4 regions of the Devosia sp. XGJD_8 genome follow, and region 4 is predicted to be linked to each of the others. Evidence: predicted binding sites of a transcription regulator. Region 4 holds the regulator's gene; each other region holds the start of a gene.

Region 1 (8,031 bases), 200 kb from region 4:
AACAGCATCCAGACGCCGACCTGGATATACTGCTCGGACATGATGGCAGTATCCGGATTCTGGCCGAGCACGGCGAAAATCGGACGGATCTGCAGCAGGACCGGCACCATGAGCGTGGCCAGCAGGATGGCCGCCCACATGCCCTGGCGAACGATGCGGCGGACGGCCCTGATATCGCGCGCGCCCCGCGCCTGCGCGACGAGAGGGGCCACCGCGCCGACAATGCCGATGCCGCCCACGAAGAAAGGCATGATGAATGTCGTCGCCAGCGTGCCCGCGGCGAGATGACTGGGGCCGAGCCAGCCGAGCATGATGACGTCGGTTGCGGTCAGGGCGTTCTGGGCCAGCTGGGCGATGACCAGCGGCCAGGCCAGCGCGAAGGTCGCGCGCAGCTCGGCGCCCCAGCCGCCCCGTGCGGGCGCGGAATTGACGGCGGCGCCGGGCGCAACCGTGACTTGCTCGCTCATGTCAAAATGTCCTACTCGCGGGGCATTGCTCTAAAGGAAACCGCCCAGTAGCGGAAGAGGGCGGCACAAGGAGCGGGCGATGGCTGGCGAAACCGACGGGATGGGACGGCTGGTTCTGGGCGTTGCCGGGCTGGTCGGGGCCGTGGGTGTGGCTGCTGCCGCAGCTGCATCGCATGACGGCAATTCGCGCAGCCTGGCGGCCATTGCGGCCATCTGCCTGGCCCATGGTCCGGCATTGCTGGCCTTGGCGCTGGCGGGGCGGGGGCGCGTGCTCAGCCTTGCCACGCTCCTGCTCGCCGCAGGCACATTAGTGTTCGCCGGCGACCTGGGCATGCGCGAATGGCTGGGGCATGGCCTCTTCCCCGGTGCGGCGCCACTGGGCGGCGCCGGCCTGATCGGCGGGTGGCTGGTCATCGTCGCCGGGGCGCTGTTCCGCCGCGCCGGTTAGCTGCCTAAAATTTTGTTAAATTGCGCCGGGAACCAATGTCGCAACAGCGCATTCTTGCCCTCGATAGTTCTGGAGGGTTTTCCATGCATAAGATTTTGATCATCGCCGCGACGTGCCTGTCTCTTGCTGCCTGCACCACCACCCAGCAGGGTGCCGTGGTCGGTGGCGTTGGTGGTGCCGTCATTGGTGCCAGCGCGACTGGCGGCAGCCTGCTCGGTACGGCAGTCGGCGCCGGCGTCGGCACTGTGGTTGGCGCGGCAGCCGGCGAAGTGCTCGGCCGCTCGTCGAACAACCCCGACATCTGCATCTACGAGCGCCGCGACGGCACCCGTTATCGCGATACTTGCCCGCGCGGCTAAAGAAAGTTGCAGCATCGCCCCATGCTGCAGGCGCCGTAAGGCGTCGGAGCACCCGGTTCGGATTCATTTCCGAATCGGGTGCTTTTCATTGACCAGTGAAATCGCCTTGAAATTTGGACGGCTAGCGGACATATTTTCGGTCCTACGACCACTATCTCGCGCTATCTGATCGACCGGCAGAAGCCGGGAACTTGGCTACCTGCTGATCGGTGAATCGTTTAGGCCGGGCTCCAAAAGGCTCGTTTTCAACCCTGACCGCTTCGGCGGTGTCCACTAGCGAGGACCAATTCCTATGGCTGCCATCACCGGTACCGTAAAATTCTTCAACACCACCAAGGGCTTTGGTTTCATTTCGCCCGACAATGGCGAGAAGGATGCCTTCGTGCATATCTCGGCTGTCCAGCGTTCGGGCCTGCAGGGCCTCTACGAGGGCGACAAGGTGACCTATGAGCTCGAGACTGGCCGCGACGGCAAGGTTTCGGCCACCAACCTGACCCTGCTCAGCTAAGCGCGACACACAGCGTATCCGAAGGGCCCCATGGGGCCCTTTTTTGTTGGCTTATGCACAGGCCCCGCCGGACCAATCGACAGCGGCGCGGCCGGCATGCGATTGTGCCGCCCGATCAAACAATCGGAGACCCGCCATGCTGCGCGAGTTCTTGAGCAACTGGAGCCCCAGGGTTGCGACGACGCCGGGTATGCGGCAGTCCGGCGCCTTGCCCTATTCGGTCATCGATGGCCGCGTGGTCTTCCTGTTGATCACATCGCGGCGCACCGGGCGCTGGATCTTTCCCAAGGGCGATATCGAGCCGGGCATGACGCCATGGGAGAGCGCGGCGGTCGAGGCGATGGAAGAGGCCGGGGTCAGCGGCGAGATCGCCGTCGAGCCCATTGGCAGCTATCGCTCCAGCGCCAGCGTGGACGGTTCGAGCCTGGTCGATGTCGACCTCTACCCGCTCAAAGTGGTGTCCCAGCTCGATGTCTGGAAGGAAATGGACCAGCGGCTGCGGCACTGGGCGGTGCTGCCCGAAGCGCGGCGGCTGCTCAATGATACAGCGCTGTCGCGGCTCGCGGTGAAGCTGCAGGGACAGTTGCGCGGCCCGCGCCAGACCCGCTGACGGCGCCGGCGTTCAGGCGCCGATCACCAGATCAAGGATCCAGAACAGGGCCGCCGCCACGACGGCGGAGGCCGGAACAGTGATGATCCAGGCTGCGGCAATGCTGGTCACGTGCTGACGGCGGACCAGCTTGCGCCGTTCGCTCTTGCGCTCCTTGGACAGGGCGTCTTCGGGGGTGGCGTTGAGCGCGGCCGGATCGACATGGCGGGCGTGAACGGGCACGGCGGTGAAATCGAGATCCTTGCGCGAATAGTATTCACGCAGGAAGCCCACGCCGAAAATGCCACCGACGGCGATATGCGTGGATGAGACCGGTAGGCCCAGCGCCGAAGCCACCAGCACCGTGACAGCGGCTGCCAGCGCCACGCAATAGGCGCGTACTTCATTGAGCTTGGTGATCTGCTCGCCCACGGTGCGGATGAGGCGCGGCCCGAACAGGGCCAGGCCCAGCGAGATGCCGATGGCGCCGATGGCCAGCACCCAGAAGGGCAGGGTAATGCCCGCCGCCGCCGACTCCCCTGACTGCAGGGTGGTGACGATGGCGGCGAAAGGTCCGACCGCGTTGGCGACGTCGTTGGCGCCATGGGCGAAGGAGAGGAGGGCGGCGGCCACCACCAGTGGCAGGCGGAACAGGGCCGCGACATGCTTCTTGCGGTTTTCCATGCCGATGGACTGCCGGCGCACCAGCGGCATGGCGCCCAGCCAGCCGAGCAGGGCAAAGGTGACCCCGAGCGCAAGCACGACATGCAGTTCGGGCTTCCACACACGGCTCAGGCCCTTGGTGGCGATATACATGGCGAAGATGCCGGTCATTGCCGCGACCAGCACGGGCACCCAGATCCGCGCGGCGGAGACCTTGTCGATGCGGTCGGTGATGGTGTGCTTGATGAAGGAGAGCAGCAATGCTGCGATTGCGCCGCCCAGCACCGGGGAAATGACCCAGCTGGCAGCGATGGTGCCGATGGTCGGCCAGGCCACGCTGCCCCAGCCGGCCGCGGCTATGCCGGCGCCCAGAACGCCGCCGACGACGGCATGGGTGGTGGAGACCGGGGCGCCGAGATAGGTGGCTAGGTTGACCCAGAGCGCGGATGCCAGCAGCGCCGCCATCATCAGCAGCACGAAGCGTTCGGCCTCGATGGCTTCGCCGGTGAGCAGGTCGCGCGCCACGGTGTTGACCACGTCGCCGCCCGCCAGCAGCGCGCCGGCCGCTTCGAAAATGGCGGCGATGACCAGGGCGCCGCCCATGGTCAGGGCGCGCGAGCCAACGGCCGGACCCATATTGTTGGCCACGTCATTGGCGCCGACATTGATCGCCATATAGCCGGCGATCGCCGCCGCGATGACCACGAGGTAGCTCATCGGGCCGTCAGTGACGACAAAGCTGGCCCAGACCGCCGCAAGCAGCAGGAAGACCAGCGCAAGTCCGGGGGCCGCTATCGAGCGGGCGAGATCATGGGTGGCGTTTTCCAACCCCGACACACGCTGCAGGTCCTTGTCGAGGGCGCTCTTGGCCATGTGTCATCAAACCGTCACAAAACTCACCTTCTGCGCCAATAGCATTGTCTGTCGCATTGGCCACGTCTTTTGCGTGTCCGGGGGCATTGCTCCACGGATTTTGGCGCCAGCGGCGGTGACTTGCGCCTTCCGGGTCATCAACAACCGCCAAGAGGTCCGCCGCCCCTTGACACCTTTGCGGTCTTGCACCTATCAATGCGGCCACAATTTCATGGAGAGGTCCCGTGCGGGCACTCATTCTCGTAGTAGGCAGGCGCATCGGCAACGTGGGATAAAATCCCGCGCGATAGCTGGTGCGCCGAAAACAGGTCCCGAACGGGGCCTTTTTTATTGCCCGGTTTTCGCCGCTACGAGACTGGGCCAGATCAAGTGGACTGAGGAAGGAACTCACGATGGCCGAACAAATGACCGGCGCTGAAATGGTTATACAGGCGCTGACCGACCACGGGGTCGAGCATGTCTTCGGCTATCCCGGCGGCGCCGCCCTGCCGATCTATGATGCGATGTTCCAGCAGGATGCGGTGCAGCATATCCTGGTGCGGCATGAGCAGGGCGCAACGCATATGGCCGAGGGCTATGCGCGCTCGACCGGCAAGCCGGGCGTGGTTCTCGTCACCTCCGGTCCCGGGGCCACCAATGCGGTGACCGGCCTCACCGATGCGCTGATGGATTCCATCCCGCTGATCTGCATCACCGCGCAGGTGCCCACCACGCTGATCGGTTCGGACGCCTTCCAGGAATGCGATACGGTCGGCATCACCCGCAGCTGCACCAAGTACAATTACCTGGTGAAGCGCGTGGAAGACCTGCCGCGCATCATGCATGAGGCCTTCCTCATCGCCACGACGGGCCGTCCGGGTCCGGTGGTCATCGACATCCCCAAGGATGTGCAGTTCGCGCTGGGCGACTACTACAAGCCCGATCTCGATACGCTGCGCCACCAGAGCTACCGCCCGCAGCTGGACGGCGACGCCGCGGCGATCGAGGCTGCGGTCGACCTCATGCTCAAGGCCGAGCGGCCGATCTTCTACACGGGCGGCGGCGTCATCAATGCCGGGCCCGAAGCCTCCGAGCATCTGCGCGAGCTGGCGGAGCTGACCGGCTTTCCGGTGACCTCGACCCTGATGGGCCTGGGCGCCTTCCCGGCGTCCAATTCGCAGTGGCTGGGCATGCTGGGCATGCACGGCACCTACGAGGCAAACCTGGCGATGCATGACTGCGACGTCATGATCAATATCGGTGCGCGGTTCGACGACCGCATTACCGGCCGGATCGACGCCTTCTCGCCCAATAGCCGCAAGATCCATGTCGATATCGATCCCAGCTCGATCAACAAGGTCGTGCGCGTCGACGTGCCGATCATCGGCGATTGCGAGCGGGTGCTGTCGGAAATGGTTCGCGTCTGGCGCAGCCGGACCAACCAGCCGCGTACCGAGGCGATCGGCGCGTGGTGGAAGCAGATCGGCACCTGGCGGGCCGTCAATTCGCTCGGCTTCAAGAATTCGGACACCGTCATCAAGCCGCAGCATGCCATCCAGCGGCTCTATGAGGCGACCCGCAAGCAGGGCAAGGAAGTCTACATCACCACCGAGGTGGGCCAGCACCAGATGTGGGCGGCGCAGCACTTCCACTTCGACCAGCCCAACCGCTGGATGACCTCGGGTGGCCTCGGCACGATGGGCTATGGCCTGCCGGCCGCCGTGGGCGTGCAGGTGGCCCATCCCGATGCGCTGGTGATCGACATTGCCGGCGAGGCCAGCGTGCAGATGACGATGCAGGAGCTTTCGACGGCGGTGCAGTATCGCCTGCCGATCAAGATCTTCATCCTCAACAACGAGCGCATGGGCATGGTCCGGCAGTGGCAGGACCTGCTGCATGGGTCGCGCTACGCCCATTCCTATTCGGAATCGCTGCCCGACTTCGTCAAGCTGGCGGAAGCCTATGGCGGCAAGGGTATCCGCTGCTCGAACCCGGCCGAGCTCGACGCGGCCATTGCCGAGATGCTCGACTATGACGGCCCGGTGCTGTTCGACGTCATCGTCGAAAAGGACGAGAACTGCCTGCCCATGATCCCCTCGGGGAAGCCGCATAATGAGATCATCCTGCCCGATACGGCCAATATCGGCGACATCATCGACGAGAAGGGACGGCAGCTCGTCTAGGGCGCTGCGGAGGACACCACCATGAACGCACATCTGCAGCCGACCGGTTCGGCCTATTTCATCACCAAGGATACCCAGGAAACCGAGCGGCATACGCTTTCGGTGCTGGTCGACAACGAGCCGGGCATTCTCGCCCGCGTCGTCGGCCTGTTCTCGGCGCGCGGCTACAATATCGAAAGCCTGACCGTCAGCGAGACCGAACACGGGCGGCGACTTAGTCGCATCACCGTTGTCGTCATCGCCACGCCCAAGGTGCTGGTGCAGATCAAGCTGCAGCTCGAGCGGCTGGTGCCGGTGCACAAGGTGCATGACCTGACGGCCGAGGGCGCGTCGCTGGAGCGTGAGCTGGCGCTGATCAAGGTGGCCGGCTCGGGCGACCATCGCGCCGAGACACTGCGGCTGGCCGATGCCTTCCGCGCACAGATCGTCGACGCGTCGGTGGAGAGCTTCGTGTTCGAGATCACCGGCAAGCCGGCCAAGATCGACAGCTTCATCGCCCTGATGCAGCCGCTGGGGCTGGTCGAGGTGGTGCGCACCGGGCTGGCGGCGATCTCGCGTGGTCCGCAGGGCATGTGACCCGGCCAAAAGCTGATCGCTGCCATCACAAGGTTCGATTGGGCGGCTCGCCCAGTCTGGTATAAAGCAGGGACATCTTTCGCCGAGTCCCGCCCATGACCCTGCTTTCCGTCAATCTCAATGCCGTCGCCCAGCTCCGCAACCGGCGCAACCTGCCCTGGCCCAGCGTGGTGGGGCTGGCCCGGGTCGTGCTCGATGCGGGCGCCAGCGGGATTACCGTACACCCGCGACCGGACGAGCGGCATATTCGCCGCACCGACGTGTTCGACCTGGCGGAACTGCTACGCGACGACTATCCCGCGGCCGAGTTCAATATCGAGGGTTATCCAAGCGAGGACTTCTTCACGCTGGTCGAGGCGGTCAGTCCGGCGCAGGTGACGCTGGTGCCGGACGATCCGGCGCAGGCGACGTCCGACCATGGCTGGGATTTCCGCGGCAAGGGCAATTTCCTGACCTCGGTGGTGCAGCGGCTCAAGGCGCCCGGGCGGAGGATTTCGCTGTTCTGTGATCCCGATGCCGGCGTTGACGGGGTCGCGGCGGCCAAGGCGACCGGCGCGGACCGCATCGAGCTTTATACCGGGCCCTATGGCGGCTGCTATGACGATCCCGACCGGGCCGTACGCGAGCTGGCGGCGCTGGCGCATACCGCGCAGGCCGCGCATGCGGCGGGGCTGGGCGTCAATGCCGGGCATGACCTGACGCTGGCCAACCTGCCGGCATTCCAATCGGCGGTGCCGCATGTCGACGAAGTGTCGATCGGGCATGGCATAACGGCAGATGCGCTGCTGATGGGGTTTGCCGAAGCGGTGCGGCAATACCGGGTCGTGCTGGGCAGCTAGCGGGAGAAAGTGGAAGCGCTGGATCGCTCCAGCGCTTCTATTGTTTTAGTCCGTGAAGTTGAACTGGCTGAGTTCGCAGACATTGTTGTCGGCGGAAATCACTTCGTCGCCATCTTCGAACACGGCAAGGAAATCATACTTGCAGTAGCCGCTGCCATCATCGATGTTGATCATTACGCTGCTGCCGGATGGAAGGATGTCCTTACCAAGGATATCTTCCTCCCACGACTTGCTGCCGGTGTTTGACGCATAGAATTCCATGATGTTGTAGGATGAATTGTTGTTGATCTGCACCCGACGATCGAGTGCTGCGGCCTGAACGACCCCGAATGCCAGTACGGCCAAAGCAAAAGCGGCCGATAACGTCTTCATTTTTTCCCTCATTGCTTGGGATTTGTCCCCATCCAGCAATAGACATGCGGCTCAGAAGTCCGCAACGGGATTCTGGGGCAGGGCGGATTGGACCTGCAGCGTTGAACAGTGCGTTGCCGCGGTGCTCCCAAAGCCCCTCAGTCCTGGGCCAGGCAGCCCATTCAAGGCAAAAAAC
Region 2 (8,031 bases), 1.3 Mb from region 4:
CGGATTCTCGCCCAGCGGGGAGAAACGCTGATGCTCGATCTGCAGCGTGCCGTCAGGCTGGCAACGGTAGCGCGGCTGGGCTTCCCAGCTGATCCAATCGGCCATGTAGACGCTGGCGCGCTCCCACTTGCCCTCGGCCAGCTTGGGGCCGACCTCGAAGAAGCTCCAGCAATAGACCAGGTAGGCCAGCGCGCCGGCCAGCAGCATCAACCCGCCCCAGCGCTTGAAGAGGCCGGGGGCGAACAGATCGGGATGCATCTTGCGCAGGCGGGTACGGTCGGCGGCGGTCAGGGCGATGGCGGACATGACGAGCTCCTAGGCGCCGAACTGGAAGGCGGCGTTGCCGACGAGGCGCCGGCGCAGCCAGCCGGACAGCTGGTCGATAGCGACAATGGTCAGGAACAGCAGGATGACGATGGCGTAGGTCTTGGCCGCGTGGTCGCGGCCGATGGACTGGCGGAACACTTCGCCAATGCCGCCGCCACCGACGGCGCCGATAATGGTGGAGGCGCGCACATTGATCTCGGTGCGCAGCAGGAAATAGGAGACGAAGTTGGGCATGACCTGGGGCACGATGGCGAAGCGTACGCGCTCGAACCAGTTGGCGCCCACGGCGCGCAACCCGTCATCGGGCTTCATGTCGGCGTTTTCGACCACTTCGAAAAACATCTTGCCCAGCGCGCCAACGGTATGGACCGAGACGGCGAAGATGGCAGCGATCGGGCCGAGCGAGAGCACGGCGGCCAGCATGCCGGCCAGGACGATTTCGGGGAAGGCACGCATCAGCTCGAGCAGGCGGCGCATGATCCAGCGCAGCGGTGCGGCGACGCCGAGATTGGAGGCGGCGACAAAGCAGAAGAGGAAGGCGAACAGCCCGCCGATCAGCGTCGAGGCGAAGGCGATGTTCAGCGTCACCAGCATTTCGTAGAAATATTCGGGGATGTAGAAGCCCGTGCCGAACAGATAGTGGCGGCCCACTTCATAGTCGTATTTGAACGAGCCATCAGCATAGGGCGAGGGCAAGTCGAACATGGCGCGGACGATCTCGAACGGATCGTCGGGCACGAAATTCTTGATGAAATCAAAGAGATAGGGCAGCCGGTCGAGGAACTTGCCCGAGCTGGCATTGTTGGCGAAGAGCAGCGCGAAGACCAGCACCACAGCGAGGCCGGCCACGGCCAGCAGCGAGTAGAGCCGCCGCGTCATCAGCAATTGGCGATAGTGCCGGTGGATGGTCCCGGTCGCGGCGCTGAGGCCCGACCCGCCGCTCGTCATGTCCGCCATGCTAGTCTCCCGATAAAGCATCGGCCGGACCCCGAATGGAGTCCGGCCGACAGATTGGCTTAGCCGCCGATGGTCGCTTTGCGGGCGTCGATCACGGGCTGGTAGAAGGTCGGGTCGACCTCGACATAGCCGTTGTAATCACCGGCCTGGGCGGCGCGGAAGCAGTCGTAATTGGTTTCCGGCAGGGCCTTGAGGAAGGCTTCGATCTTGTCCTTGGTGGCCTGATCGAGGCTTGAGCGCAGGACGATGGGGCCGTTGGGGATCAGCGGGGACTTCCACACTTCCACCACGTCTTCCATGTCGAGCATGCCCTTGTCGACCATCGAGCGGATATTGCCCGAGGTGTAGCCTTCCATGAAGTCGCCGACGCCCGAGCCCCAAGTCACGCCGGCGTCGAACTGGCCATCCAGCACGGCGAGAACGTTGTTCTCATGGCCGCCGCCGAAGCCGGTTTCGGAGAAGTATTCCTCGACCGGCATGCCGATATCGTTGGGCAGCGCGACGACGGGGATGAGGTAGCCCGAGGTGGAGTCCGGATCGGCAAAACCGAGCGACTTGCCCTTCATGTCCTCGAGGCTGGTGATGCCGCTGTCCTTGCGGGCCAGCATGATCGAATAGTAGCCGGTGGCACCATCGGTCTGCTCGGTGGTGAGGATGGGCTCGACCGCATCGGGGTCCTGCAGGTAGATGGCGGCATAGGCCGAGGCGCCGAGTTCGGCATAGTCGAGCGTGCCGCCCAGCAGGCCCTGGATCACGCCATTATAGTCGGCGGCGGGGAAGAGCTGGACATCGGAGAAGCCGAGTTCGGACTTCATCAGATCGACCAGGCACTGGTTGTCGCGCAGGCGGTCAGCCTCGTTCTCGCCGCCGAGCAGGCCGATGCGCAGGACGTTGTCCTGGGCGAAGACGCCGGTGGTGAGGGCAGCAGCGGCAATGCCGGCAAGCAGGATGGTACGGATCGCAGTCATGGAAATCTCCTTTGGTGACGCGAGGATGTCGGCAGACTGGCGCCGCCTTGGCGGTCAGGCAGTTGCGGAACGCTGGAAACTCAGTGGGCGCGGGCCGTGACGACCGGCGGAGTGATGGGCGCGATCGCCGTCGAGGTCATGGCCTCCGAGAAGGCCTCCTTGAGGCCGTCGGCGCCATAAAGCGTGCGGGCAACGTCGGTGGTCAGCTCATCGGGCGTGCCATCGAACACGACCCGGCCAGCCGCCATGCCGATGATGCGTTCGCAATAGGCGCGGGCGGTATCGAGCGTGTGCAGATTGGTGATGACGGTGATGCCGTCGGCATTGATGTCGCGCAGGCTGTCCATGACGATCTGGGCATTGCGCGGATCGAGGCTGGCGATGGGCTCGTCGGCCAGGATCATCCTGGGGTTCTGCATCAGGGCGCGGGCGATGGCGACGCGCTGCTGCTGGCCGCCCGACAGGGTCTGGGCCCATTGCATGGCGGTGGCCGCGATATCGAGCCGCTCCAGCGCCTTGAGCGCCAGCATCTGCTCGTCGACCGAGAACAGCTGCAGCAGGTTGAGCACCGGATTGCGGCCGTTGAGGCCGCCCAGCATGACATTGGTGATGACATCGAGGCGCGGCACGAGGTTGAACTGCTGGAAGATCATGGCGCAGTCGCGCTGCCAGTTGCGCAGTTCCTGGCCACGCAGCTCGCTGGTCTTGACGCCGTTGTATTCGATGTAGCCGGAGGAGACATCGGCCAGGCGGTTGATCATGCGCAGCAGGGTCGACTTGCCGGCGCCGGAGCGGCCGATAATGCCGACCATCTGGCCCTGGGGGATTTCGAGGCTCACGCCATCGACGGCCAGCTTGTCACCGAAGCGTCGCGAAACGTTGGAAATCTTCAGCATCAGACGTGCCCCGCCGTTGAACTGCGGCAGACCTAGGGCGGGGAGGTAACGTCATCATGTAGGTTCGGTGACGGTTGCGTGACTGTGCACAGTGGCGTCGTGGCGGCCTCTATTCATACTTCTTCAGAAAGGCCTCGATCCCCAGCTTGCGGAAATCGGGGAGTGCCTGATGCAGCTTGTCGTGGCTCCAGTCCCACCAGGCCATGGCATCGAGCCGGCCGGCGATGTCGTCGCTGAAGCGCTGGCGGATAGTGCGGGCGGGAACGCCGACGGCGATGGCGAAATCGGCGACATCCTTGGTTACCACGGCATTGGAGCCGATGATGGCGCCATTGCCGATGGTGACGCCGGGCATGATGACGGCGCCGTGGCCGATCCAGGTATCGTGGCCGATGCTGATGGGCGTGCTTTCGCGCCAGTCGAAGAAGGACTGGTCGTCTTCCTCGCCCTCGAAATATTGCGCCGAGCGATAGGTGAAGTGGTGCAGCGAGGCGCGTTCCATGGGGTGCATGGAGGCGTAGATGCGGACATGGGCGGCGATGTTGGAGAATTTGCCGATGGTCGAATAGGCGATCTGGGTGCCACCGACGCAGTAGGAGTAATCGCCCATGCTGGAATGGGAGATCGAGCAGCCGGCGCCGACCTCGGTATAGCGGCCGAGCACGGAGTCGTGCACCTTGGCGGTCGGGTGGATAAAGGGTTCCAGGCCAAGCTTTTTCATGCGGCGATCCTCGGGGCAAAGGCGGTGACGTCGACGATGCGGTCCGCCACCTGGGCGCGGACTTCCTCGTCATGGAAAATGCCCAGCAGGGCGACGCCTGCGGCCTTTTTCTCGGCGATCATGGCGACGACCACGGCGCGGTTGGTGGCGTCGAGCGAGGCGGTTGGTTCGTCGAGCAGGAGCACCGGATGATCGGTGATGAAGCCGCGGGCGATGTTGACGCGCTGCTGTTCACCGCCCGAGAAGGTGGCCGGTGGCAGGCTCCACAGCCGCTCGGGCAGGTTCAGGCGTGCCAGCAAGTTTCTTGCAGCCTGCTGGCTGTCTGCTCGCTCCTTGCCGCGGATGACCAGCGGCTCGGCCACGACATCGAGCGCCGAGACGCGCGGCACGGTGCGCAGGAACTGGCTGACATAGCCGATGGAGTCGCGGCGCAGGGTAAGCACGGTGCGCGGATCGGCGGTGGCGAGATCGACCGCTTCGCCGTGATGGCGGAGGGTGATGGCGCCGGCATCGACGCCATAATTGCCATAGACCATCTTGAGGATGGAGGACTTGCCGGCGCCGGAGGGGCCGCCGAGCACGACGCATTCGCCGGCATGGACGTCGAAATTGACGTTGGCGACGACGGGGAGGATGAGGCCGTCACGCAGGTGCATGGTGAAGGTTTTTGAGAGGTTCTGGACGGATAGGGCGGTCATTCTCACACCTGCAAAATCGAGCTGACGAGCAACTGCGTATAGGGCTCGCGGGGGTCGTCGAGGACTCGGTCGGTGAGGCCGGATTCGATGACATGGCCGTCCTTCATCACCATCATGCGGTGGCTGAGCAGACGGGCCACGGCGAGGTCGTGGGTGACGACGATGGCGGCGAGGCCGAGTTCGCCGACGAGGCCGCGCAGCAGGTCGAGGAGACGGGCCTGCACCGAAACGTCGAGGCCGCCGGTGGGTTCGTCCATGAAGACCAGGCGCGGGCCGGTGACGAGGTTGCGGGCGATCTGCAGGCGCTGGCGCATGCCGCCGGAAAAGCTGCGCGGCTGGTCGTCGATGCGGTCGGCGGCGATTTCCACCCGGCCGAGCCAGTCCAGCGCGGTTTCCCTGATGTGCCCATAGTGCCGGTCGCCCACCGCCATCAGGCGCTCCCCGACATTGGCGCCGGCCGAGACGGTCATGCGCAGGCCATCGGCCGGGTTCTGATGCACGAAGCCCCAATCGGTGCGGATGAGGAAGCGGCGTTCGGCCTCGGAGAGGTCGTAGATATTGCGCCACTCGCCGTCGCGCATGCGGTAGAGAGTCCGGCCCGAGCTGGGTTCCAGCGTGGCTGACAGGGAGTTCAGCAACGTGGTCTTGCCCGAGCCGGATTCCCCCACAATGGCCAGGACTTCGCCCGGCCAGAGCTCGAAACTCACATCGGCGCAGCCGAGGCGGCTGCCGTAATACTTGGTCAGGCTGTCGACGCGGAGAAGGGGTTCAGTGGTCATTGGAGGTCTCGCTTTCTTCACCTCTCCCTCTGGGGGAGAGGTCGACCCTCTTGGGTCGGGTGAGGGGGCCTTTTCCACGCACCGCACCAATCAAAGGCCCCCTCACCCGGCCTGCGGCCGACCTCTCCCCCGAAGGGAGAGGTGAAGAGGTGCCCAACCCGATATTTCCTGCAGCGCCGATCATTCCGCCGCCTCCACGCCCAGCGCGCCTACATGTCCCGCCGTGCGGCGCTCCTCGCAATGGTCGGTGTCGGAGCAGACATACATATGCCCGCCGCGGTCATCGAGAATGACCTCGTCGAAATAGACCTGTTCGGCGCCGCAGAGGGCGCAGGGCTGCTCGAAATGCTGGATGGTGAAGGGGTGGTCCTCGAAATCGAGGCTCACCACTTCGGTATGGGGTGGGACGGCGTAGATGCGGTGCTCGCGCCCTGCCCCGAACAGCTGCAGCGCTTCGCTCATGTGCATCTTTGGGTTGTCGAATTTGGGCGTCGGCGAGGGGTCCATGACGTAGCGGCCCTCGACCTTGACCGGATAGGCATAGGTAGTGGCGATGCGGCCGTGGCGGGCAATGTCCTCGTAGAGCTTGACATGCATGAGGCCATATTCTTCCAGCGCATGCATCTTGCGCGTCTCGGTTTCGCGCGGTTCGAGGAAGCGCAGAGGCTCGGGGATCGGCACCTGATAGACCAGGATCTGTCCCTGCCCCAGCGCCCTTTCGGGAATGCGATGGCGGGTCTGGATGATGGTGGCATCGGCAGTGTGGGTGGTGGTTTGCACCTGCGCGACCTTGGCAAAGAAGGCACGGATCGAGACGGCATTGGTGGTGTCGTCGGCGCCCTGGTCGATGACCTTGAGCACGTCATCCGGGCCGATGATCGAGGCCGTCACCTGCACGCCGCCGGTGCCCCAGCCATAGGGCATGGGCATTTCGCGGGAGGAGAACGGCACCTGATAGCCCGGAATGGCGATGGCCTTGAGAATGGCCCGGCGGATCATCCGCTTGGTCTGCTCATCGAGATAGGCGAAGTTGTATTGGGCGATGGCGGTCATGCTGAAGCTCCCATGATCGATGCTTGGAGGACCCCCCACCCAACCTCCCCCTGGAAGGGGGAGGAGCCGCGCCGCGACTGGGGCAAAATCGAGCCAAACACACCAGCCAGTCCCTCCCCCTTCCAGGGGAAGGTTAGGTGGGGGTACGTCCGCATACGCGGCATTCTGGAAACCAGCCGCGTCACTCTGCTGCCTCCTGCATCTCTGCGGCTTCATGCTCGGCGCGCATGCGGCGGATCAGATCGAGTTCGGCCTGGAAATCGACGTAGTGGGGGAGCTTGAGGTGTTCCACGAAGCCGGTGGCCTGGACGTTGTCGGAGTGGGAAATGACGAATTCCTCGTCTTGCGCGGGAGCCACGATGTCTTCGCCGAACTCGCGGGCCCGCAGGGCACGGTCGACGAGGGACATGGCCATGGCCTTGCGCTCGGCCTGGCCGAAGACCAGGCCATAGCCGCGGGTGAATTGCGGGGGCACTTTCGCGCTGCCCTTGAACTGGTTGACCATCTGGCATTCGGTGACGCGGATGCGGCCGAGATTGACGGCGAAGCCGAGCTCGGGAACGTCGAATTCGACATCGACTTCGCCGATGCGGATTTCGCCGACAAAGGGATGGCTGCGGCCATAGCCGCGCTGGGTGGAATAGCCGAGCGCGAGGAGGAAACCCTCGTCGCCGCGGGCCAGGGCCTGGAGGCGCAGGTCGCGGTCGAGCGGGAAATCCAGCGGTTCGCGGGTCAGGTCACCCACTTCGCGGTCGGGATCGGTCTCGCCATCGGGTTCCATCAGGCCCTGGCGGCCGAGCATGTCGGTCACCCGCGGCGCCTGTTCGGCATCTGCCTCGCGGGTGGCGGGCTGAGGCACCTCGCCGGTAGCGATGGCGGGATCGAGCAGGCGGTGGGTATAGTCGAAAGTCGGCCCGAGCATCTGGCCGCCGGGCAGGTCCTTGAAGGTGGCCGAGATGCGGCGCTCGATCAGCATGGTGCCGGTATCGACAGGGTTGGAATAGCCGAAGCGGGGCAGCGTGGTGCGATAGGCACGGACGAGGAAGATGGCCTCGATCAGGTCGCCGCGCGCCTGCAGCAGCGCCAAAGCGGCCAGTTCCCTGTCATAGAGCGAGCCTTCGCCCATGGCGCGGTCGACGGCGAGGCCGAGCTGCTCGACGATCTGGTCGAGGCGCAGGGCCGGCACCGAGCGGTCGCCGCGGCGGCGATCGGCCAGGAGGGCATGGGCATTGGCAATGGCGGCTTCCCCGCCTTTGACGGCAACATACATGTCAGTGTCCTTCCTCGAGGCGGGTGCTGCGCGGCAGGCCCATGACCTCGCCATCGGCCACCAGCAGCAGGTCTATGCCGCGCGGGAACAGGTCGCGATTGGCGGACCATTGCGCGACGAAATCCAGGGGCAATCCGAGGGGGCTGATATGACCGTGGCCCTTGATGCCAGGACCGCGCGTGATGAGCATCTCACCACCGGTCAGCGCGGGTACGGCCAGGACGATGGTGGTGGAGCGATCGGGATATTCCTGGGTGCCGAGATTGAACTGGTCGAGGCGCGGCAGGTGGGCGGGACCGGTGGCAAAGGCGAAGACCGCCCTGCCCGGCTCTGGCACCACGCCGGCACCGGTGTGGAAATTG
Region 3 (8,031 bases), 1.6 Mb from region 4:
CGCAATCGAGGCAATGTGATTGTTCGCGCCAGACGCCCGTGAGGTCGAGCCCCTTGTGATTGCTGCACCGACCTGGTTGGCGAGGCAGAAAGGTCAGCAGTGCTAACTTGAAGGGCCTAGCGCCCGTGTCCATGGTTATGGCCGGAGGTGGCCATGAATAGTACCGAACGGGAGTGCATTGTTCAGACTGTCGAAGTCACGCTTGACGGTGAGATTCACCGTGCGAGTTACTACGTTGAAAACAACATCATCCATGCGCGGATCGGCGGACACCCCGTCTTGAGTCCGCTCGGCAATGCGCCGGCCGCAGACACGGTGAAGGTGCTGCTGACCGAGCATCTGATCCAGCGGCGGCGGGTGGCGGACCAGGCGGCGCGCTGGCTGTCGCGGCTGACCTCTGCCGAGCCCGGCCGCCGCGCGTAACGCCTGTCCTAGGTCGAGAAGACCACGAGCATGTCGGAGCGATAGACCTCTTCAGGCGGCGCGCCGACAATGTTGAGCCAGCGTGCCAAGCCGGCATCGTGGCGGGCAGAGAGATCGGCGATCACCAGCACCTCGTCGGCGCCATGACAGCGGCGGAAGGCGAGCACTGCGGGGTCCAGCACAACGGGCTCGTAGCGCCCCTGGGCAAACACCTCCGGCAGCCGGCGGCGGAGCTGCAGCAGCGTCTGGGTCAGCATCATCTTGTCGTCACGCTGCGCCATCGGCTGGGCCAGGCGATGCGCCAGACGCGTGAAATCGACCGGGCGCCGGTTGTCGGGGTCGACAAAGCTCTGCTCCCAATCCTCGGCGCCACGATAGATGTCCGGCACGCCCGGAATGGTCAGCTTCAGTCCCAGCTGGATCAGTGCCTTGCGGCGGCCGATCTCGACCAGCGGCAGCCGCGCCGCGTGGACACTGCGCAGGAATGCCTGGTTGGCCAGGGCAGCGTCGATGAAGGCCAAAACCCGGTTTTCGTAGCCGGTATTGGTGACGCCCCAGTCGCTGCGCTGCCGTGCCTCGCGCAGCGATTTTGTCATCGCGGCCTTGACGCGGTCGGCAAGGTCATGGGCCTCACCCTCGATGGGCCAGCCGCCCAGCAGCAGCTGGAACAGCAGGTAAAGATCGTTGGCCGCAATCGCGTCGGCGCCATCGGCCGCCAGAATGCCCCGCCATTCCTGCGTCGCGGCCTTCCATCGGGCCGGGTCACCGGCAATCGCTGCAACCACGGCGCGCAGGTCCTCTCCCCGCTTGGTGTCATGGGTCGAGGTGGCGATCATGCAGGCCGGATGGGTAGCGAGACGCCGGCGATTGCTGTCATGGAAGGCGGAAACGGAAAGGGCAAACCGGTCCGGATGCGCCCCCACCTCGTTGAGCGCAACCAGCCGGTTGTAGCGATAGAGCGCGGTGTCCTCGAGGCCCTTGGCCATCACCGGCCCGCTATATTGCTGGAAGCGGCCGACGGCCTCGGCGACCAGCCTCGGATCATACTCATTGCCCAACGCGCCGCAGAGCACATCCCTCACAAAGTCGAACAGGGCAGGGGACAGGTGCGCCGCCGATCGCCGCGCCTTGCCAATGGCAACCCCGATCTCGCGCCTGTCGCGCGCGCCGCTGCCGGCATCGTCGGCATAGACACGATAGACCTCGAGCTGGGCAATGGTTTCGCGCAGCGCCCGGCGCAAGCCGGCCTCGGCGAGGTCCATGGTGGTCCCAACCGCCCAGGCGATCGTGGCGAAGCGCCGCGCCAGGGCCGCAAGCTCGGCCGCCAGCTCATTGTCCATGACCCGCAGCTTGCAGCGATAGGCCTCCTCCTGCGGATCGTCGACCGCGCCGACAAAGGCCTCATAGGCAGCGGTCACCGCCGGCTCGGCATGGGCCGGCATCAGGATCCGGGTGAGCTGCGCGCCAACTTCATAGCCCGTTGTTCCTTCAACCGGCCAATCGCCGCGCAACTGCTCATGCGGCGCCAGGATCTTCTCGACAATCAGATAGATCGGCCTGGGCGCGCATTCGCGCAGCTTCTCGATATACCCCTTGGGGTCGAGCAGACCGTCGATGTGATCGATGCGCAGGCCATCGACCAGCCCCTCTTCGATCAGGTCGAAGATCAGCACATGGGCATGCGCGAACACATCCGGCCGGTCGATGCGAATGCCGGCCAGGTCGCTGTTGATGAAGAATCGCCGGTAATTGATCTCGTCGCCCGCGACCGAATGGTGGGCGATCCGCCAGTTCTGGCTCGCGATCAGCGCATCAAGGGACGCCCAGGAGCCCGCCTGTTCCGGCTGGCCAGAAAGCGCGGCAATCGCCGCCTCGGCCGTGCCATGGCGCGCGAGCAGCTCGCTTTCGTCCTCGGGACGGATGGGCAGCTTCTGGTCGTCCCCCGCCCAGATGGCGAAGCCGTCGGCATCGGCTTTGAGCTGCAGGAGACCGGATGTCAGGCTTTCGGCATAGCTGGCGCCCAGAAAGGGCACGAGCAACTTGCCCGCCATGCCCGGCCTTGGCGGGTGCCAGTCGATGTCGAACCAGTCGGCATAGCGGCTGGACGGGCCGTGCTTGAGCACATCGAGCCACAACCCATTGTCGGCGCCGCCCACCCCCATGTGGTTGGGGACGAAATCGAGAATGACGCCCAGGCCGTGCTGCCGCAGCGCTGCCACCAAGGCGCGGAAATCGTCCAGCGATCCCAACTCCGGATTGATCTGCTGATGATCGACCGTGTCATAGCCATGCGTGCTGCCGGGCCGCGCCTTGAGGATCGGCGAGAGATAGACGTGGCTGACCCCGAGCGCATTAAGATAAGGCGCAAGCCTCTGCGCATCGGCGAAGGTGAAGGCGCTGTTGAGTTGCAGCCGGTAGGTGGCGCGGGGCGCCCGGTCCCCGTCGAAAGAAGGCGTCTGGGATGTCATGAGCGGTCCGAGCCTGTGTGCACTGGCCACAACGAACCGGGACCGGCCCGGTTCCGGGTGCCGGGGGTGTGACGCGGGCTAAAGGAAGGGGGAGCCCGCAAATGGACAATGGGCCGGGCCGGTACTACGCCTGGTGGGCGCGGAGTCGGCTTCGCGCCGCATGATTGACCAAGGTGTTTGCCCCATGAATGTCATCGACCTCAACGACCAGATCGCCGTCGTCACCGGCGGCGCGCAGGGGCTCGGCTTTGCCATTGCCCGGCGGCTGATCGCCTCGGGTGCCAGGGTCAGCCTGTGGGACACCAATGCCGGGGCCCTGGCCATGGCGCTGGACAATCTTGGCCCCGCGTCTTCGGCCAAGACGGTCGACATCACCGATCTCGCGGGTCTGCAGCGGGCGCATGCCGAGGTGGAGGCAGAACTCGGGCCGGTGTCGATACTGGTCAACTCCGCGGGCATTGCCGGCCCCAATGCCACGCTGGAAGACTACGACCCCGACGAGTGGCGTCGCGTCGTCGAGATCAATCTCAACGGCACCTTCTACGTCAACAAGGTGGTCATCCCCGCGATGAAGGCGCGCAACTACGGCCGAATCGTCAACATCTCATCGGTTGCCGGCAAGGAGGGCAATCCGAACCTGTCGGCCTATTCGGCCGCCAAGGCCGGCGTCATCGGGCTCACCAAGTCACTGGGCAAGGAACTCGCCAAATATGACATCGCGGTCAACGCCATCACGCCCGCCACTGCCAAGACGCGCATCCTCGATACGCTGACCAAGGAATTCATCGACTACATGCTGGTGCGCATTCCGCGCGGCCGGTTCCTGGAGGTGGACGAGGCCGCCTCCATGGTGGCCTGGCTGGTCAGCCGGGAAAACAGCTTCACCACCGCCAGCGTCTTCGATCTCTCCGGCGGCCGTACGACCTATTGATTGCGCCGCGCAACACCGCGACAAGACTGGCGCAATGCCCTGCAGACCCTGCGTTTCACGCTGTCGATGACGTCGCAAACGCGCGTTGAACAGGCCTGACTCTACGGCCTGCAGTCGCCTCTTGGTCCACAGTCACATTTCTGTTACCTAGTTGTCACGCAGCTGTTATCTGGCCTGACTAGATCGGGGCCGCACACCATGCGTCCCCGCCACGAGGAGGGTGGCGTGCGCGTATGAGGTTTCGTTTTCTGTCTGATAGATTTCGCTTCTGTTTCGTGAAGCCTTGATGACAGTCCTCAGCGCTCAAATTCGAAGTTCTGGAAGAAGCTGGTCGGTCACAAGGCCGAGCCGGTAACAACGGGAGATAACCATGAAGAATCTGAATGGCGTAGCCGGGCTTGCCGCCCTGTCGCTGATGCTTTCCTCTTCGGCTGCCTTTGCGCAGACCGAGATCGCCTGGTGGCACGCTATGGATGCCGAGCTCGGCCAGCGCCTTGAAGCCATCGCCACGGGCTTCAATGAAAGCCAGAGCGAATTCGTCGTGGTTCCCAGCTACAAGGGCAGCTATCCCGAGACGCTGACCGCCGCCATTGCCGCTTTCCGCGCCAACGAACAACCCGCCATCGTGCAGGTCTTCGAAGTGGGCACCGGCACCATGATGGCCGCCAAGGGCGCCGTGAACCCGGTCTACTCGCTCATGACTGAGAATGGCGAAGCCTGGGACCCGTCAGGCTTCCTGGCTCCCGTGACCGGCTACTATTCCGACACCGACGGCAACATCCTGTCCATGCCGTTCAACTCGTCCACCCCGATCATGTACTACAACAAGGACGTGTTCGAAAAAGCCGGCCTTGACCGCGAAACCCCGCCCAAGACCTGGGCCGAGCTCGAGACCATGAGCCGCCAGATCATGGAATCAGGTGCTGCCCCCTGCGGCTTCACCTCCGGCTGGATCTCCTGGGTACAGCTCGAAAACCTCTCGGCCATCCACGACCAGCCCTATGGCACGCTCGAAAACGGCTTTGGCGGTCTGGGCAGCGAGTTCACCTTCAATGGTGAAGTTCAGGTCAAGCATTGGGAAAACCTGAAGAAGTGGGCTGACGAAGGCCTGTTCCAGTATGGTGGCCCGGTCGGCGGCGCCGATGCTCCACCCAAATTCTACGCCCAGGAATGCGCGATCTACATGAACTCGTCGGCATCGCGCGCTGGCGTCGTCAACAATTCCAAGGAGTTCGAAGTCGGCTTCGCACCCCTGCCTTACTATGACGACGTGACCACCGAGCCGAAGAACTCGATCATTGGTGGCGCCACCCTCTGGGCCCTCAATGGCAAGGATCCGGAAGTCTACAAGGGCGTCGCCCAGTTCTTCACCTACCTCTCGAGCCCCGAAGTCCAGGCCGACTGGCACCAGGCGACCGGCTACCTGCCGATCACCAATGCGGCCTATGAACTCGGCCAGGAACAGGGCTATTACGAAGCCAATCCCGGCTCGGACATCGCCATCAACCAGATCACCCGCGGCACCCCGACGGCCAATTCCAAGGGCATCCGCTTCGGTAACCTGACCCAGGCCCGCACCGTGGTCGATGAGGAGTTCGAAGCCCTGCTCGCCGGCAACAAGACCGCCCAGGAAGCGCTGGACGCCGCCGTCGAACGCGGCAACCAGATCCTGCGCGACTTCGAAGCCGCCAATCAGTAAGTCTCCCCGGGCCGCCCGCGACCGCAAAGTCGCGGGCGGCCTACCAACCAAGCGGCTATTGCCGCCCGGCTTGTCTGGCCGTGATCGTCGGGGGAGTTCTCGGCCCAAATGCAAACCAAGCGCACTACCTTTCCCAACAAGCTGCTGCCCTATGCACTGCTGGCGCCGCAGCTTGCCGTGACCCTGATCTTCTTCATCTGGCCTGCAGCCCAGGCGGTCAAATCATCCTTCGAGCGTGAAGATCCCTTCGGCTTCAAGACCACCTTCATCTGGTTCGAGAACTATTCGCGCCTGTTCGCCGACCCCGGCTATGTGAACTCGCTCACCAAGACGGCGATGTTCGCCGTGTCGGTGACGCTGCTGTCCATGACCCTGTCGCTCATTCTCGCGGTGGCCGTAAGCCGCGTGCTGCGCTCCAATCGCGCCTATACCACCCTGCTGGTCTGGCCCTATGCCGTGGCCCCCGTGGTCGTCGGCATCCTGTGGTGGTTCATGTTCAACCCCACCATCGGCATCGCGCCCTATCTGATGCGCGCCGCGGGCATTTCCTGGAACCACCGCGTGGATGGCAACCAGGCGATGATCTTCGTCATCATCGCCGCGAGCTGGAAGCAGATATCCTACAATTTCCTGTTCTTCGTCGCGGGGCTGCAATCGGTGCCGCAATCGCTGACTGAGGCGGCCGCCATCGATGGTGCCGGACCCTTCAAGCGCTTCTGGACCATTGTATTTCCGCTGCTCTCGCCCACCACCTTCTTCCTGCTGATCGTCAACATCAACTACGCCATGTTCGACACCTTCGGCATCATCGATGCGACGACGTCGGGCGGGCCCAACCAGGCCACCAATATCCTGGTCTACAAGGTTTATGCCGACGGCTTCCTCGGGCTCAATATCGGCTCGTCCGCAGCGCAATCCGTGGTGCTGATGGCCATTGTCATCGTGCTGACCGCCATCCAGTTCCGCTATGTCGAGCGGCGCGTACAGTATTGAGGAGCGCAGCATAACATGGTCGAAAATCGTCCTCTCCTCACCGTCCTCACCCACCTGGTGCTCATCGTTGGCGTCATCGTGGTGGTGTTTCCGGTCTATCTGGCCTTCATCGCCTCCACCCATGGCAGCGGCGACTTCATGCGCGGACTGGTGCCGCTCCTGCCGGGGCCGCACCTGATCGAGAACTACGGCAAGATGCTCACCGAGGGCATTTCCACCGCTGGTGCGCCGCCGCTGTGGATCATGCTGATGAACTCGCTGATCATCGCCATCATCATCGCCGTGGGCAAGATCGCCATCTCGCTGCTCTCGGCCTATGCGATCGTGTTCTTCAAGTTCCCGTTCCGCATGGTCGCCTTCTGGATCATCTTCATCACGCTGATGCTGCCGGTCGAGGTGCGCATCATCCCCACCTTCGCGGTCGTGGCCAATCTGGGCCTGCTCAATTCCTATGTCGGGCTGACCCTGCCGCTGATCGCCTCGGCAACGGCCACCTTCCTGTTCCGCCAGTTCTTCCTGACCGTCCCGGACGAGCTGATGGAAGCCGCCCGCGTCGACGGCGCCGGCCCGATCAAGTTCTTCCGCGATATCCTGCTGCCGCTTAGCCGGACCAATATCGCGGCGCTTTTCGTCATCCTCTTCATCTATGGATGGGTGCAGTATCTCTGGCCCCTGCTGGTGACCACCGACAGCCGCTATTACACGGTCGTCATGGGCATCAAGCGCCTGGCCGCCACGGCCGATTCCGAACCGCAGTGGAACTTCGTCATGGCCGCCGTAATGCTGGCCATGCTGCCCCCAGTTCTCGTCGTCATCTTCATGCAGCGCCTGTTCGTCAAGGGCCTGGTCGAAACGGAGAAATAGCAATGGCCGCCATCGAACTCTCGGGCGTCAAGAAGACTTATCCCGGCGGCGCCCAGGTGATCCACGGCATCGACCTGGCCATTGCCAATGGCGAAATGGTCGTGCTGGTGGGACCATCCGGCTGCGGCAAGTCCACCTTGCTGCGTATGATTGCCGGCCTCGAATCCATCACCGAGGGCACGATTTCCATCGGTGGCGCCGTGGTCAACAAGCGCGAGCCCGCCGAGCGCGACATCGCCATGGTGTTCCAGAACTACGCGCTCTATCCGCACATGACGGTGCGGGGAAACCTGGAATACGGGCTCAAGAACCGCGGCACGCCGCGCGACGAGATCGATGCCCGCGTCAATGCCGCGGCGCAGACGCTGGAAATCGCCCCCTTCCTCGACCGCAAGCCGCGCCAGCTTTCGGGCGGTCAGCGCCAGCGCGTCGCCATGGGCCGGGCCATTGTCCGCCAGCCCAAGGCTTTCCTGTTCGACGAACCGCTGAGCAATCTCGACGCCAAGCTGCGCGGCCAGATGCGCATCGAAATCCGCCGCCTGCAGCGCTCGCTGGGCACCACCAGTGTTTACGTGACCCATGACCAGCTCGAAGCCATGACCCTGGCCGACCGGCTGGTGGTGATGAATGGCGGCCATATCGAGCAGGTTGGC
Region 4 (8,031 bases):
ATCCATCGAGTTCTTCAAGCTCGTGCCGGTGCACGAATTCCTCTTCGGCCTGCGCTGGGAACCCCAGATCGCCATTCGCGCCGATCAGGTCGCCGGCAATGGCGCCTTCGGTGCGGTCCCGGTCTTTGTCGGCACCATCGTCATCGCCACCATCGCGATGCTCGTCGCCACCCCGATCGGCATCTTCACCGCCATCTACCTCACCGAATATGCCAGCGACCGTGTCCGCAACATCATCAAGCCGATCATGGAAATCCTGGCTGGCGTCCCCACCGTGGTCTACGGCTTCTTCGCCGTGCTCACCGTGGCGCCCGCCATTCGCGGCGCCGGCAATCTCATGGGCCTGGCCACCTCGCCCAACAGCGCCATCGCGGCTGGCGGCGTCATGGGCATCATGATCATCCCGTTCATTTCCTCGCTCGCCGATGACGCCATCCGCGCCGTGCCGCGCTCCATGCGCGACGGCTCGCTGGCCATGGGCGCCACCCGCGCCGAAACCATGACCAAGGTGCTGCTGCCCGCCGCCCTGCCGGGCATTATGGGCGGCATCCTGCTCGCCCTCAGCCGCGCCATTGGCGAAACCATGATCGTGGTCATGGCCGCCGGCCTCATCGCCACGCTCAACATCAATCCGCTCGACTCGGTCACCACCGTCACCGTGCAGATCGTCACCCTGCTGATCGGCGACACCTCCTTCGACAACCCCAAGACGCTTGCCGCCTTCGCCCTGGGCCTCGTGCTCTTCCTGGTGACGCTGGGGCTCAACGTCGTTGCGCTGACCATCGTGCGCAAATATCGCGAACAGTACGACTGAGGCCATCATGACCGACGCAACCCTGCCGACCCAGGTCCAGACTGCCGCGATCAATCGCGCCCGCCTGCGCAATAAGCGCAACGCCGCCGACTTCCGCCTGCGCGCCTATGGCATCACGGCCATCTCCATTGCCGTGGGCCTGCTCGGCATCCTGCTCTTCACCCTCGTGCTGGGCGGCTACTCGGCCTTCGTGCAGACCCATATCCGCGTCGATTTCCCGATCAGCGCCGAATATGTCGATCCGGCCGATCCCGCCGAAGGCAACTGGCGCGCCGTGGTCAGCGATGGTGTTGGCGCCCTGCTGCCGTCCGACAGCCCCGCCCAGGCCCGGCAGATCGCGCAGATCCTGACCAACAATACCCAGTTCTTCGTGCGCAACGCCGTGGTGGCCGATCCATCGGTGATCGGCGGCACGCTGACGCTCGATATTCCGGCCGCCGACATCTTCGACCAGCTCAACAAGGGCAATATCGACCGCAATACGCCCGAGGCAAACCGGCGCGTCACCGATCAGCAGATCGAGTGGTTCGACAGCCTGCAGGAGCAGGGCCGTGTCTCCACCCCCTTCAACTGGGGCCTGTTCTTCAATGCCGATAGCCGCTTCCCCGAACTGGCCGGCCTCTCCGGCGCCATCACCGGCTCCTTCTATGCCCTGCTGGTCTGCTTCCTCATCAGCTTCCCCGTCGGCATCGCCGCGGCCACCTATCTTGAGGAATTCGCCCCCAAGAACCGCTGGACCGACCTGATCGAGGTCAACATCAACAACCTCGCGGCCGTGCCCTCCATCGTCTTCGGCCTGCTCGGCCTGGCCGTCTTCCTGCAGATCTTCGGCCTGCCCCGCTCGGCGCCGCTGGTTGGTGGCCTGGTGCTGGCGCTGATGACCCTGCCCACCATCATCATCGTCACCCGCAACGCCCTCAAGGCCGTCCCGCCCTCCATCCGCGAGGCCGCCTATGGCATGGGCGCCTCACCCCAGCAGGTCATCCTCCACCACGTGCTGCCGCTCTCCCTGCCCGGCATTCTCACCGGCACGATCATTGGTCTCGCCCAGGCACTGGGTGAAACCGCCCCGCTGCTGCTGATCGGCATGAATGCCTTCATCACCAGCCCGCCCGGTGGCGTGCTGGAAGCCTCCACCGCGCTGCCCACCCAGATCTACATCTGGGCCGACAGCCCCGAGCGCGGCTTTGTCTCGCGCACTTCGGCCGGCATCCTGGTTCTGATGGGCTTCCTGCTGCTCATGAACGCGGTCGCCATCTTCCTGCGGCAGCGGCTGGAACGGCGCTGGTAACACTGACAAGATGCAACCGGCGCCTCGCGCCAGAAGACGGAATTCTGAGAGATGAACGCGATGACCGAAAACAAGGGTTCGACGCTCGTGGCAAAGCCCGACCAGGTGGTAATTCCTCCCACAGTGGCCATGAAGGGCGAGGATGTCAGCGTTTTCTACGGCGCCAAGCAGGCCCTGTTCGGGGTTAACCTCGAGATCGAGCGCAACCGCGTCACCTCGCTGATCGGCCCCTCTGGCTGCGGCAAGTCCACCTTCCTGCGCTCGCTCAACCGCATGAATGACACCATCGACATCTGCCGCGTCACCGGCAGGATCACGCTTGATGGCGAGGACATCTACGACAAGAACCTCGACGTTGTGGAACTGCGCGCCCGCGTCGGCATGGTGTTCCAGAAGCCCAATCCCTTCCCCAAGTCGATCTTCGAAAACGTCGCCTACGGCCCCAAGATCCACGGCATGGTCTCGACCAAGGCCGAGACCGAGGAAATCGTCGTCTCCTCGCTGCGCAAGGCCGGCCTCTTCGAAGAGGTCAAAGATCGCCTCAACGAGCCCGGCACCGGCCTGTCCGGTGGCCAGCAGCAGCGCCTCTGCATTGCCCGCGCCATCGCCACCAAGCCGGAAGTCCTCCTGATGGACGAGCCCTGCTCGGCGCTGGACCCCATCGCCACCGCCATCATCGAAGAGCTGATCGACGAGCTGCGCGAGAACTTCACCATCGTCATCGTCACCCACTCCATGCAGCAGGCGGCCCGCGTCAGCCAGAAGACCGCCTTCTTCCACCTGGGCAAGCTGATCGAGGAAGGCGTCACCGAAGACATCTTCACCAACCCGGTCAACAAGCAGACCCAGGACTACATCATGGGCCGCATCGGCTGATCCGGGCTCGGACAACAAGGATTACGCTATGCCCAATACCGGCTCCGAACACATCGTTTCGTCCTACAATGACGAACTGGTCGCGCTCGCCCAGACCATCGCCGAAATGGGCGGCCAGGTCGAAGTGGCCATCGAGAATGGAACCAAGGCCCTGCTCAAGCTCGACCGCGAACTGGCCGACCTGACCATCATCGCCGACCAGCGCATCGACGACATGCAGCGCAAGATCGACGAAATGGCCGTCTCCATGATCGCCCGTCGCCAGCCCATGGCCTCCGACCTGCGCGCCATTGTCACCGCCATCCACGTCGCCTCCGATCTGGAGCGCGTCGGCGACATGGCCAAGCAGCTGGCCCGCCGCTCGCTCAAGCTCGAAGGCATGAGCCTGCAGCCCACTTTCTACAACGGCGTCAAGAACATGACGGCCCTGGTGCTGCGCCAGATCAAGGAAGCGCTGGACGCCTATTCCAGCCGCGATGCCGCCGCCGCCATCGAGGTCTGCAACCGCGATGACGAGGTCGATGCCATGCATACCTCCCTGTTCCGCGAGCTGCTGACCTACATGATGGAAGATCCGCGCAACATCACCACCTGCACCCACCTGCTGTTCTGCGCCAAGAGCCTGGAACGCATTGGCGATCACGCCACCAACATCGCCGAGCGCGCCTATTACCTGCAGACCGGCAAGCCCCTGACCAACGACGTCCAGGAACTGCACCGCACCCAGATCAAGGCGTAGCCGCACAAGCGCTGACGCCTCCCAACCACCGGCCCGTACCTCCCCCTTGATGGGGGAGGCTCGGAGGGGTGGAGCCACAAGCACCGGCCATGGTGCCGCAACCGACGGGAGCACATCTCATGCCCGCCACGATCCTCGTTGTCGAAGACGAAGGCGATATCGCCATCCTGCTGCGCTACAATCTCGAAGCCGAGGGCTTCCGCGTCGTCACCGCGGAAACCGGCGACGAGGCCCAGAGCGCCATTCAGGAAAAGCTGCCCGATCTCATCCTGCTCGATTGGATGCTGCCCGAGATTTCCGGCATCGAACTCTGCCGGCGCCTGCGCGCCCGCGAGGAAACCGCCCGCATCCCGATCATCATGCTCACCGCCCGCGGCGAGGAAGAAGAGCGCGTCCGGGGCCTGGCCACCGGGGCCGATGACTATGTGGTCAAGCCCTTCTCGGTGCCCGAGCTGATCGCCCGCATCCACGCCCTGCTGCGCCGCGCCAATCCCAATCTCGTCACCGCCGCCCTCAAGGTCGGCGATCTCGAGCTCGACCGCACCACCCACCGCGTCCGCCGCGCCAATCGCGACGTCCATCTCGGCCCCACCGAATATCGCCTGCTCGAATACCTGATGCGCCATCCTGGTCGAGTGTACTCACGCGAGCAGCTCCTCGACGGTGTCTGGGGCAATGACGTCTATGTCGACGAGCGCACCGTCGACGTCCATATCGGCCGCCTCCGCCGCGCCATCAACCGCGGCCGCGAAACCGACCCCATCCGCACCGTCCGCGGCGCCGGCTACGCCTTCGACGAAAGGTTCGCCCAGGTCGCGTAAGGCGCCCCCTCCCACCCTCCCCCTGACAGGGGGAGGAGCCGCACGGCGACCTTGGCCACATCGCGACCCACAAACTGCATCAGTCCCTCCCCCTGCCAGGGGGAGGTTAGGTGGGGGTACGGCCCCTTGTGAGTACGTGGATTGTGGCGCGGTCTCGCCCATCCACCGGACAGCACCTCCCCCTTGATGGGGGAGGATGGGAGGGGGTGTTGGGAGCCCCAATATTCGAGCCCACGCCCATCCCGCCCCTCTCTCCCTTCGAAGGAGAGATCATCCCGCAGCGCCGCTCTTGCTCCCGCCCCGTGCCGCATTATTGTGCCCCCACGTGGAGGCGCGCTTGTCAGAACAGGAAATTCCCCTCGCCGGCGGGCAGGTCAACGGCGTTGTGCGTGTCGGAGACACCATCCGCCGCGCCACCCGGCACGATACGCGCATGCAGCAGGCCCTGCTGGCCCACCTGGAACGCAAGGGCTTCGGCCACGCCCCACGCTTCCTCGGCCATGACGATCAGGGCCGCGAAATCCTCACCTACCTGCCTGGCGAAGTCCTGTTCGACAAGGACGATTTCAGCGACGCCCAGCTGACCGACGCGGCCGATCTCCTGCGACGCTTCCACGACTGCACGACCGACTTCCCCCCGGTCCCTGCCGCCGGAGCCGAGGTCATGTGTCACAACGACTGGACACCGGCCAACACTGTCCTTGTCGACGACAGACCAGCCGGCATGATCGATTTCGATACCATCATGCCCGGCACCCGCCTGTGGGACCTCACCTACAGTGTCTGGACTTGGCTCGGCCTCGGCGAGGACCGCTGGAGCCCGCAGGATCAACTGCGCCGCCTTGATCTGTTCGTCGCGGCCTATGACCATCCCTCATGCACGCCGGATCTGGTGGCCGCGTGTCTTCCCGGGCGTCAGGCTGGGCGGGCGCATTGGGCGAAACAGCGCGGGCTTGTGGCCGGAGCCGAATGGGCACAAGCCTGTCTCGCCTGGACACTGGTCAACATTACCAATCACCATCACCCCGACGGCCTGCCCTGAACGGCTAAGCCCCTTGGACCCGGCTTATCCCGGACCTTCACCTCTCCCTCCGGGGGAGAGGTCGGCGCGCAGCGCCGGGTGAGGGGCCTTCCCTACGCACCACCCAAAAGTCCCCCTCACCCGGCGGTTAGGAGGCGGGTCTCAAACCTCAGGCGTATCCCGGATCGGGGTATCATCCCGCAGCGGCACGGTCTGCCGCTCGATCATTCTTCGCACCACCGGCGGCTCGCCCCCGCGATGCAGCGCCCGGATCTGGTCGATATTCTCGGCATCCGCCTTGGTGCGGCGCAGATTGTGCCGCAGGTAGTCGATCCAGGTCGGCACGTGATAGGCCTCGGTCCACACCTCGGGATGCTCCAGGTCGCGCAGCAGCGACCATTGCCGCGCCCCGTCGCGGATGCGGATGCGGCGCCGGTCGGCCATCAGCGCCAGGAAGCGCGTAATGTCCCCCTGGTCGATGCGATAGTCGACCATCACCATGATCGGCCCGCTGCGCGGCCGCAGGTCCAGTTTCAGCACCGGCTCGTTGAACGTATTGAGCGGGTTGAGATCGCGCGCATTGAATTGCGGCAGCGGCAGCCGGAAGCCCACCAGTGCGCAGACCAGCATCACCACGCCGGCCAGCGCCAGCGCCGAATCCGGCCCCAGCGCATCGGCGCTCATTCCCCAGACCCAGCTGCCCGCGGCCATCCCGCCAAAGGTCGCCGTCTGGTAGAGCGACAGCGCCCGTCCCACCACCCAGCGCGGCGATGATAGCTGGATCGAGACATTGAACAGCGACAGCGACAGCACCCAGCAGGCGCCCGCCGGCAGCAGCGCCAGATGGCTCAGCAGCGGGTCGCGGCTATAGCCCAGCGCCGCGCTGCTCAGGGCAAAGGCGACGCAGGCCACCCGCACGATGGTCTCGTTGCTGTAGCGCTCGCGCACGCGGCCATTGAGGAAGGCGCCGCCGATCGCCCCCAGCCCGAAACAGCCCAGCAGCGTGCCATAGACCATGGCGCCGCCGCCGACATAGTCGCTGGTCACCGATGGCAGCAGCGCCAGGATGGCCACCGCCGCAAAGCCGAACAGAAAGCCGCGGAACAATACTGTGGTGAGGTTCGGCGACAGCGACACATAGCGGATGCCCGCCCACATGGCGCTGCCGAAATTCTCGCGCGGCAGCTTGCTGGCCGGCCGCTCCGGCTTCCAGCGCAGCAGCGCATAGAGCAGCGGCACATAGGAAAAGGCATTGACCGCAAAGGCCGCCGCCGCACCGGCCAGCGCCACGATCAGCCCGCCCACCGCCGGGCCGACGCTGCGCATCATATTGTAGCCCATCGCATTGAGCGTCACCGCCCCGGGCAGGTCGGCGCGCGGCACGATATCGCCCATCGAGGCCTGCCACGACGGATTGAACAGCGCCGTGCCGCAGCCGATCAGGAAGGTAAAGCTCAGCAGCAGCCAGGGATTGAGCAGGCCCATGAAGGCCAGCGCCGCCAGCATCAGCGACACCACCATCATGCCGCCCTGCGCGATCAGCATGACGACGCGCCGGTCGAAATTGTCGGCCAGCGCTCCGGCCGCGATCGAGAAGACCATGATCGGCAGCGTGGTCGAGGCCTGAACCAGCGCGATCATGTTGTGCGAGTCGGTCAGCGTGGTCATCATCCAGCCGGCGCCAACCGACTGCACCAACCCACCCAGATTGGACACCAGCGTCGCCAGCCACAGCAGCCGGAAAGTCTCATGCCGGAATGGCGCCAGCATGGGCGGTCGATCAGACATCATGCTTCCTTTTCAGTCCTGACCTGTCTAGGTCCGCCACACGTGGTTTGGCAATGCAGCCTTTGGTGTGGGCGGGAAAGTTGGCGCCGCCGACGCGATGAGATTCCTCCCCTTCTGCAAGGGGAGGTTAGGAGGGGATGGACGCACCGCGCCCGCAACGCTCACCTGCCGGGCTACGCTCGGACTCGGAGACGTCCCCAGAGCTACCCCAGCACCCGCTTCCGATACGCCCCCGGCGCTGTCCCCAGCACCCGCTTCATGAACCGGGCAAAATAGGCCGGGTCCTCATAGCCCAGCTCCGCCCCGATCTGCTTGATGCTCAGCGTCGAAAACAGCAGCATCCGGCGCGCCTCCAGCGCCACCCGCCGCTCGATCACCGCCAGCGCCGAGGCGCCCAGCACCTCCCGGCTCACCCGGTTGAGATGGGTCGGGCTGATGCCGATCTCGGCCGCATAATCGGCAATCCGCCGCGTCTGCCGGAACCGGCTGTCCACCAGCCAGCGAAACGACTGCGCATGCACCACGCTGCGCTCGCTGCTCCCCGCCCCCGCCTGCGCCCCATCCAGCCCGGCGCGCTGAATGGCCACCACCAGCAGCGCGATCAGCGCCCGCATCGCCACGCCATGTCCCGGCCCCGGCCGGTCCGCCTCCGCGATCAGCCGGTCCAGCGCCCCGCTCAGC

The links. The regulator PhoB, encoded in region 4, activates phosphate uptake and scavenging genes when phosphate is short. The targets are predictions, from matches to a motif close to TGTCATNNANCTGTCAT.
Region 1: the regulator PhoB is predicted to act here: its motif matches at 3,909-3,925, upstream of ACLI1C_RS12915 (inorganic phosphate transporter).
Region 2: the regulator PhoB is predicted to act here: its motif matches at 3,216-3,232, upstream of phnC (phosphonate ABC transporter ATP-binding protein).
Region 3: the regulator PhoB is predicted to act here: its motif matches at 3,975-3,991, upstream of ugpB (sn-glycerol-3-phosphate ABC transporter substrate-binding protein UgpB).

Annotation. Positions count from the first base shown of each region.
Region 1 covers NZ_JBKJHF010000001.1:2,702,867-2,710,897, reverse strand. Annotated here, with positions in the region: gene ACLI1C_RS12940 (MATE family efflux transporter) at 1-467, opposite strand, end outside; gene ACLI1C_RS12935 (DUF423 domain-containing protein) at 547-915, shown strand; gene ACLI1C_RS12930 (hypothetical protein) at 999-1,274, shown strand; gene ACLI1C_RS12925 (cold-shock protein) at 1,567-1,782, shown strand; gene ACLI1C_RS12920 (NUDIX hydrolase) at 1,919-2,392, shown strand; gene ACLI1C_RS12915 (inorganic phosphate transporter) at 2,405-3,907, opposite strand; gene ACLI1C_RS12910 (acetolactate synthase 3 large subunit) at 4,300-6,069, shown strand; gene ilvN (acetolactate synthase small subunit) at 6,091-6,645, shown strand; gene ACLI1C_RS12900 (pyridoxine 5'-phosphate synthase) at 6,741-7,484, shown strand; gene ACLI1C_RS12895 (hypothetical protein) at 7,530-7,856, opposite strand.
Region 2 covers NZ_JBKJHF010000001.1:1,627,504-1,635,534, reverse strand. Annotated here, with positions in the region: gene phnE (phosphonate ABC transporter, permease protein PhnE) at 1-306, opposite strand, end outside; gene phnE (phosphonate ABC transporter, permease protein PhnE) at 316-1,275, opposite strand; gene phnD (phosphonate ABC transporter substrate-binding protein) at 1,344-2,252, opposite strand; gene phnC (phosphonate ABC transporter ATP-binding protein) at 2,333-3,148, opposite strand; gene ACLI1C_RS07630 (DapH/DapD/GlmU-related protein) at 3,258-3,869, opposite strand; gene phnL (phosphonate C-P lyase system protein PhnL) at 3,866-4,567, opposite strand; gene phnK (phosphonate C-P lyase system protein PhnK) at 4,570-5,346, opposite strand; gene ACLI1C_RS07615 (alpha-D-ribose 1-methylphosphonate 5-phosphate C-P-lyase PhnJ) at 5,527-6,399, opposite strand; gene ACLI1C_RS07610 (carbon-phosphorus lyase complex subunit PhnI) at 6,581-7,669, opposite strand; gene phnH (phosphonate C-P lyase system protein PhnH) at 7,671-8,031, opposite strand, start outside.
Region 3 covers NZ_JBKJHF010000001.1:1,274,925-1,282,955, forward strand. Annotated here, with positions in the region: gene ACLI1C_RS05975 (hypothetical protein) at 154-423, shown strand; gene treY (malto-oligosyltrehalose synthase) at 432-2,891, opposite strand; gene ACLI1C_RS05985 (SDR family NAD(P)-dependent oxidoreductase) at 3,076-3,822, shown strand; gene ugpB (sn-glycerol-3-phosphate ABC transporter substrate-binding protein UgpB) at 4,193-5,521, shown strand; gene ugpA (sn-glycerol-3-phosphate ABC transporter permease UgpA) at 5,630-6,514, shown strand; gene ugpE (sn-glycerol-3-phosphate ABC transporter permease UgpE) at 6,530-7,378, shown strand; gene ugpC (sn-glycerol-3-phosphate ABC transporter ATP-binding protein UgpC) at 7,381-8,031, shown strand, end outside.
Region 4 covers NZ_JBKJHF010000001.1:2,905,348-2,913,378, forward strand. Annotated here, with positions in the region: gene pstC (phosphate ABC transporter permease subunit PstC) at 1-814, shown strand, start outside; gene pstA (phosphate ABC transporter permease PstA) at 822-2,105, shown strand; gene pstB (phosphate ABC transporter ATP-binding protein PstB) at 2,157-2,981, shown strand; gene phoU (phosphate signaling complex protein PhoU) at 3,010-3,720, shown strand; gene phoB (phosphate regulon transcriptional regulator PhoB) at 3,840-4,541, shown strand; gene ACLI1C_RS13875 (phosphotransferase) at 4,879-5,583, shown strand; gene ACLI1C_RS13880 (MFS transporter) at 5,725-7,350, opposite strand; gene ACLI1C_RS13885 (helix-turn-helix domain-containing protein) at 7,554-8,031, opposite strand, start outside.